DNA from 2 places in the Serratia sp. UGAL515B_01 genome. Region 1 is predicted to be linked to the other one. Evidence: predicted binding sites of a transcription regulator. Region 1 holds the regulator's gene; the other holds the start of a gene.
The links. Region 1 encodes CRP, which controls carbon source genes, mostly activating them, when cyclic AMP is high. Its sites were predicted from a motif close to ATGTGANNNNNNTCACAT; they were not measured.
Positions count from the first base shown of each region.

Region 2: rbsD (D-ribose pyranase) is a predicted target of CRP. The motif match lies at 2,374-2,391, and genes of this name have one in related genera.

Region 1 covers NZ_CP109901.1:3,574,916-3,579,083, forward strand. Annotated here, with positions in the region: gene OK023_RS16205 (MFS transporter) at 1-388, opposite strand, end outside; gene OK023_RS16210 (LysR substrate-binding domain-containing protein) at 579-1,487, shown strand; gene OK023_RS16215 (OsmC family protein) at 1,490-1,897, opposite strand; gene crp (cAMP-activated global transcriptional regulator CRP) at 2,277-2,909, shown strand; gene OK023_RS16225 (YccS/YhfK family putative transporter) at 2,968-4,168, shown strand, end outside.
Region 2 covers NZ_CP109901.1:3,839,100-3,843,267, reverse strand. Annotated here, with positions in the region: gene kup (low affinity potassium transporter Kup) at 449-2,317, shown strand; gene rbsD (D-ribose pyranase) at 2,475-2,894, shown strand; gene rbsA (ribose ABC transporter ATP-binding protein RbsA) at 2,902-4,168, shown strand, end outside.

The sequences.
Region 1 (4,168 bases):
TACGCTGTTCAAGCGAGAAACTCGCCACCACAGCTTTAGCGCACGAGCAGGGATAGCCGGAGTGGCCTATACCGGAAAGGAAACGAAACGTTACCAGTAGCCCCAAGCCGAATCCCAAGATGCCGAAGCACAGCGCAAATCCGCCGAGCAATAGTAATGAGCTACACAGTACTTTCTTGAATCCAAAACGGTCATTGAGCCAACCAGCCGGTATCTGGAACAATGAGTAGGCCAAGAAGAACATACCGGTAATATACCCCAACTGTTCAGCCTGCAAATTGAACTCACGTTCGATAGGCAACAGCGCGAACCCCATTACGGTTTTATCAATGTAAACTACGACATAACCCACAAACAGCAAAAAAATCATTAGTGAACGATTTTTCATCGCTGATATTCCTTTAAGTTATCGCTAAGGTCCCACATCATGGCGGGCTTATGTTGATAGTGTGATCGACATCACTTATAACTTTAAATAACAATCACTTATATCAATCCCGTGGAATCTATAGGCTTTTTATTAACTGCATAAGATACAATTTTTTAATTGATGATGACTTTTGCTGATAGGGGTAGAAATGGGGTATTTACCAAAGTTGCAGCAACTGAAGGTTTTCCAGCAAGTGATCCGCAGCGGTAGTATTCGCGCTGCGGCGCGCACGCTTGGGCAATCTCAACCGGCAGTCAGTCGCACTATCCGCGAATTGGAGCAAGTGTTAGAAACCCAGTTAATCATTAGAAGTAACCAAGGGATGACATTGACCGAAACAGGCCGCACCTTCTCTCTACGGATGCAGTTGATTCTGGAAGAACTGCAGCGTGCCGCCGATGAGATAAAACAGTTGAACCAGCATTCACAGGGCAGCGTTGCTGTTGGATGCTCTTCTTTGCTGGCACTCACGGTACTCCCGGCACTGGTAGAGGAATTTAAACAACCGTTTCCACAGGCCAATCTGCTCATCCGTGAAGCCCAGATTTCTACATTGCTACCAGCATTACGTGAGGGGCGGCTGGATTTTGCCGTCGGCACTTTCAGCGCTGAACTCCCGTTGCAGGATTTAGTGCGCGAACCGCTATTCAACGCTTCATTTTGCATTATTGCACGCCAAGGACACCCCCTGATGCAGGCGACATCAATGGATGAACTCCGTGAAGCAAAACTCGTATTACCGGAAACCGACATGGGGTATTACCAACAACTACAATCGATACTCGGCACTTTCTACCAACAGTTGCCCCATACGCCTATACGTACAGATTCAGTGGCATGCGGGCTGAATATGGTCTTGGAAGCGGGCTATCTGGCGATAGTCGCTCGAGCAATGGCGACACCGCTCTATTTACAGCACCGACTGGTGACATTACCTATCGACAATCTGCCGCAAGCACAGTATTGCGTGCTGTACTCGCAAAAATCGCCGCTAACCATTACGGCGCGGCAATTTCTGGATTTATTACGCGTTCACTGCCAGCGCTATCGATGGTAGGCTCAGGCAATTTCACAGATTTCAAAAGTATGGGTAACGCTAGCGGCTTTGTTCAGCATCAGCGCTACAGAGCAGTATTTCTCTGCGGAAAGATTAACCGCTCGTTCAACAATATTATCGGTCAGCCCGTTACCGGTCACAATAAAGTGCAGGTTGATATGGGTAAACAGACGAGGAGCTTCTTCACGACGTTCTGAGGTCAGTTTTACCTCACAATTAACAATATCGTTACGGCCTTTTTGGAGAATTGACACCACATCAATGGCACTGCACGCCCCAACGGACATTAACACCATCTCCATTGGGCTTGGTGCTTTATCCCCCGCGTTACCATCCATCAACACCTGATGACCAGAAGCTGACTCCCCCAAAAAAGTCAGCCCCTCAACCCATTTCACTCTTGCCTGCATTTTGTACTCTCCGGTTAACTTCTGAAAACAAAGTAAGCTTTCGCATAGAAACTGACAACGGAACCTGATGCTAGTCATGCTGAAGCGAGACAATACAAGACACTCGCCTCACTCTGTGCTACAAACAAAGTCGCAATAACTCTTTCCAGGTGTTCGATTTTCAGGGAACTGCCAAAGGAAAGGTTCCTATATTGGTATGTTAACAGAATGTAGCTTGCAGCACTCCGCGCAAGTCAATATGCTAGAACACAAGCATATTTCTATAACATGCCTCAAACCTGTTGATAGCCACTAATAAAAAACCAGGCTATAGGCACGTTTACAGGGAACTCTGACCCCTGTGATACAAGGCAGCGATAACAACAGAGGATAACAGCGAATGGTTCTCGGCAAACCGCAAACAGACCCGACTCTTGAATGGTTCCTGTCTCATTGCCATATCCACAAATATCCATCAAAGAGTACGCTGATTCACCAAGGTGAAAAGGCCGAAACGCTTTACTACATCGTAAAAGGCTCCGTCGCGGTGCTGATTAAAGATGAAGAAGGCAAAGAGATGATTCTGTCTTACCTTAACCAAGGGGATTTCATCGGCGAGCTAGGATTATTTGAAGAAGGCCAAGAGCGTAGTGCTTGGGTAAGAGCAAAAACGGCTTGTGAAGTAGCTGAAATTTCTTACAAAAAATTCCGCCAACTGATCCAGGTTAATCCGGATATTCTGATGCGTCTTTCCGCACAGATGGCAAGCCGTCTACAAGTCACCTCAGAGAAAGTGGGTAACCTCGCTTTCCTTGACGTCACTGGGCGCATCGCGCAAACATTGTTGAATCTGGCAAAACAACCCGATGCCATGACTCATCCTGATGGTATGCAGATCAAGATCACCCGCCAAGAAATTGGCCAAATCGTCGGTTGCTCGCGTGAAACCGTCGGTCGTATTCTGAAAATGCTCGAAGATCAAAACCTGATTTCCGCTCACGGCAAAACCATTGTCGTATACGGCACTCGTTAATCCTTGAAAACACGGCGCAGGAACATGCGTCGTGTCTCTACCTGCAGAATGGCAAACCATGTGGCGTCGCCTGATTTATCACCCTGAAGTCAATTATGCGCTGCGGCAAACGCTGGTACTTTGCCTGCCAGTGGCTTTTGGTTTGCTGATTGGAAACCTGCAATTGGGGTTGCTGTTCTCTCTGGTTCCCGCCTGTTGCAACATCGCCGGGCTGGATACTCCCCACAAACGCTTTTTCAAGCGTCTAGTCGTTGGCGGCCTATTGTTCGCCTTCAGTAGTTTATTGCTGCAACAGACTCTGCTGTGGCATGTTCCGTTACCCTTGCTAATGTTGGGGATGGCATTGTTATTTGGCGTCAGTGGTGAAATCAGTCCACTGCACGCCCGTTTGTTGCCCGCAGCAATGGTCGCGGCCATTTTCTCACTCAGCACGGCAGGCAGCGTCCCTATATGGCATAACCCCTTGCTATATATCGTAGGCACAGCGTGGTACGGGTTATTTACCTGGTTCTGGTTCAAGCTATGGAAAGAACAACCGATGCGTGAATCTCTGAGCCAACTTTTTACGCAGTTAGCCGATTATTTTGAAGCGAAATACTCATTGCTGACTCAACACATCGATCCGGAAACCGCCCTTCCCCCTTTATTAAAACGCCAACAACAAGTGATGGATCTCATCAACCTGTTGTACCAACAACTCAATTTCTTGCCCCATGCCAGCAACCTTGAGCAAAAGCGTTTAGAAAACATATTTCAGGTCGCGCTCGATCTGCAGGAACACATTACCGTCAGCCTGCATCAGCCAGAAGAGGTACAAAAACTGGTGGAGCAGAGTCAGGCCGAAGCGATTATCCGCCGCAACGCGCAAGTTATCGCAACGCGCCTGCGCGAAGTGGCCGACGATATTCTTTATCATCGCCGCTCACAGCGTTTTGCTATGAAAAACGAGTTGGCCGCATTAGAAAAAGTGGCTACACAGCATGCCGATAATCCGGTTGGCCAATTCTGCTATTACCACTTCAGCCGGATCGCACGTCTGCTACGAACCCAGCGCCCACTCTATCGCCGTAACATTATGATCAATCAGTCGCGATTACCCTTCTGGCCCGCGGTGGTGGGCTATCTTTCGCTAAAATCCAATGCGTTGCGTAACGCTGCCCGGTTGGGGGTTATACTCGCCGTCGGCTGCAATCTGGGGATGATATTCAACCTGCCCAAACCTTATTGGATTTTGCTGACCATTATGCTGGTCAGCCAGA
Region 2 (4,168 bases), 260 kb from region 1:
GTGTTACTCACCCTCATTTCGGGCTGCTGCGTTGCGGCATTCAAATCGGTTCTCAACTGATTCGTCACCCACTTGCAACTTTAATGAACTTGAGTATACATATTCTTTTTAGAAGTATAGATTATTGATTAGTATAAGTTTATTTTTTTAATAAAGTCACTGGTTCACATTTTGTTTAGTTTTCGGGGACGATATAAGAGTAGGTAAGCAATTTAAATGGTGCATACTGTGCGCCTTTTATCTCTCCCGGTCTTTCAAGCTACAGTGTCGTTGAAAGCTTTTCTTCTGTCACTTAACCGGAGCCTAGCTCTTGGAAATAAGCAATATGGTTTGCTTTTATTACTTGAAATTCAAAGGGTAAACTGGGTATAACGGATCTTAAAGCCCCCTATTTTTAGCCTGATGCGGATGTGAAGGCTGATGGATGAGCTAGCAAAAGAAACGAATTATGAACACAGAACATAAACAGTCATTATCAGCGGTCACCCTGGCGGCGATTGGGGTCGTTTACGGTGATATTGGTACCAGTCCCCTTTACACCTTTAGAGAGTGTTTTTCCGGTCATTATGGCTTTGATGTCCGCCCGGATGTGGTGTTTGGTTTCCTTTCTCTGATCTTCTGGATGCTGGTTGTCATCGTTTCCCTTAAGTATCTCACCTACGTCATGCGTGCAGATAATGCCGGTGAAGGGGGGATCCTCACGTTAATGTCCTTGGCTGGGCGTAATACTTCTGCCCGCACCACATCATTACTGGTGATCCTTGGCCTGATTGGTGGCAGCTTCTTTTATGGTGAGGTTGTGATCACACCGGCAATATCGGTAATGTCGGCAATAGAGGGACTGGAAATAGCAGCTCCTTCATTGGACCCCTATATCGTACCGTTGTCTATTCTGGTATTGACCTTATTGTTTGTGATCCAAAAGCGTGGCACCGGTAGCGTTGGTAAGTTATTTGCACCTGTGATGCTTCTGTGGTTTATCGTACTGGCAGTGCTTGGTGCCCGCAGCATCATTGCCAACCCTGAAGTGTTGCAGGCAATGAACCCTAAATGGGCACTTAACTTCTTTGTTGAATACAAGAAGGTGTCGTTCTTCGCACTTGGTGCAGTGGTGCTTTCAATTACCGGCGTGGAAGCGCTTTATGCGGATATGGGCCACTTTGGCAAATTCCCTATTCGTTTGGCCTGGTTCACCGTGGTACTGCCCTCACTGGTGATCAATTATTTTGGTCAAGGTGCACTGCTGCTGAAAAATCCGGAAGCGATCAAAAACCCCTTCTTCTTGTTGGCTCCTGACTGGGCACTGATCCCGCTATTGATTTTGGCTACGCTGGCAACGGTGATTGCCTCTCAGGCGGTTATTTCCGGGGTGTTTTCATTGACTCGCCAGGCTGTACGGCTGGGGTATCTATCACCGATGCGCATTATCCATACTTCGGAAATGGAATCAGGCCAGATCTATATTCCGGTAATCAACTGGACGCTGTATATCGCGGTAGTACTGGTGATCGTGGGCTTTGAACATTCCAGCAACCTGGCGGCGGCATACGGCATTGCGGTGACCGGTACCATGGTGTTAACCAGCGTTCTTATAACCTCAGTGGCGATCAAAAACTGGCATTGGAATCGTTTTCTAGTGGTCGGTATCCTGGTAATTCTGTTGATTATTGATCTGCCAATGTTTGCGGCAAACGCTCTGAAACTGTTCTCTGGCGGTTGGTTACCACTGACGTTAGCGTTGGTCATGTTGATTATCATGACGACTTGGAAAAGCGAACGTTTCCGTCTGTTGCGACGTATGCATGAGCATGGAAACTCACTTGAAGCCCTGATTACATCACTGGAAAAATCCCCACCGGTTCGCGTGCCTGGTACCGCGGTGTTTATGTCCCGTGCGGTTAACGTTATCCCGTTTGCACTGTTGCATAACCTTAAACATAACAAAGTGCTGCATGAGCGGATAGTCTTGTTAACCTTGCGTACCGAAGATGCTCCGTATGTCCATAATGTCCGCCGAGTCACTATTGAGCAGCTTTCACCTAGCTTTTGGCGCGTAGTTGCCAGCTATGGCTGGCGTGAAACGCCAAACGTCGAGGAGGTTTTCCACCGCTGTGGGCTGGAAGGGTTGTCATTCAGGATGATGGAGACTTCCTTTTTCTTGTCTCATGAGTCTCTGTTCCTCAATAAACGGCCATGGTACCTGTATCTGCGCGGTAAACTGTTTATCGCTCTTAGCCGCAATGCGTTGCGTGCAGCCGATCAATTTGAGATACCACCGAACAGGGTTATCGAATTGGGAACTCAGGTCGAGATATAAATCATGGGCTCAGCATTTGCTGGGCTCTTTTACTTCGTTAGTCGAATACTAATACGTTTCGATGGCGATCACATTTCCTCAACTCTGCTGTTGCCTTCTCATGAGGTTTTTTTAAACTCCACCGTGAGCGAAACGTTTCGCTATTGGAGCAAAAATCATGAAAAAAGGCGTTCTACTGAATTCGGATGTTTCTGCGGTTATTTCCCGCCTCGGCCATACCGATCAGATCACTATTTGCGATGCAGGGTTACCCATTCCAGCCGCAGCGCAGCGCATTGATCTGGCATTGACCCAAGGAATACCTACATTTTTGCAGGTCGTGGAGGCAGTGACGCAGGAAATGCAGGTAGAAAGTGCCCTCTTGGCGGAAGAGATTGTTAAGCAAAATCCGTTACTCCATGAAGCGTTGCTGATTCAACTGGGTCAACTTGGCCAACTCCAGGGAAATACCATCAGTATTGGCTATATCAGCCACAGTGATTTTAAGGTAAAAACCGAGCACAGCCGTGCGGTGATCCGCAGTGGAGAATGTTCGCCTTATGCGAATGTGATCCTCTGCTCCGGCGTAACTTTCTGAGGCATCTATGCAACCTCTACTGCAACTGAAAGGGATCGACAAAGCTTTTCCCGGCGTGAAGGCGCTTTCTGGTGCCGCTCTCAACGTTTATCCCGGCAAAGTGATGGCGCTGGTAGGAGAGAATGGTGCCGGGAAATCCACCATGATGAAAGTGTTGACCGGTATTTACAGCAAAGACGCGGGTAGTCAGTATTTTCTCGGTAAAGAGGTTTTTTTCAAAGGACCGAAGGAGTCGCAAGAGGCGGGAGTAGGCATCATTCATCAGGAACTGAACCTGATCCCACAGCTGACGATTGCCGAGAACATCTTTCTTGGCCGTGAATTCGTCAATCGCTTTGGCCGTATTGATTGGAAACGTATGTATGCCGAAGCGGATAAACTGTTGGCGCGGCTGAACCTACGCTATAGCAGCCATCGGCTGGTGGGGGAACTGTCGATTGGCGATCAGCAAATGGTGGAGATTGCCAAGGTGCTGAGCTTTGAATCCAAAGTCATCATTATGGATGAACCCACCGATGCCCTGACCGATACTGAAACAGCCTCATTGTTTAACGTGATCAACGAGCTGAAAGCTGAAGGGCGTGGCATTGTCTATATTTCCCATCGTTTGAAAGAGATTTTTGAAATCTGCGACGATGTGACCGTTTTCCGTGACGGGCAGTTTATTGCCGAGAGTCCGGTGGCCGAGTTGCAGGAAGATACGCTGATTGAAATGATGGTAGGGCGCAAGCTGGAAGAACAGTATCCACGTATTAACCAGTCACGCGGTGAAAAACGCCTGCAAGTTAGCCATGTTTCAGGTCCTGGTGTGCAGGATGTCAGTTTTACTTTATATCGTGGCGAAATTTTAGGTGTTGCGGGCCTGATGGGGGCCGGGCGTACCGAGTTAATGAAGATTTTGTACGGTGCGGCACCACGTAAAAGCGGAACGATAAACCTTGATGGCCATGAGGTGGTCACCCATTCCCCTCAGGACGGGCTGGCAAATGGCATCGTCTATATCTCGGAAGATCGCAAACGTGATGGACTGGTGTTGGGAATGTCGGTGAAGGAAAACATGTCACTGACTGCACTGCGCTATTTCAGTCGTTCCGGCGGCAGCCTGAAACATGCGGATGAGCAGCAGGCCGTGAGTGACTTTATACGTTTGTTCAACATCAAAACGCCTTCGATGGAGCAGCCGATTGGTCTGCTTTCCGGTGGTAATCAACAGAAAGTGGCGATTGCCCGTGGCTTGATGACTAGGCCTAAGGTGTTGATCCTCGACGAACCGA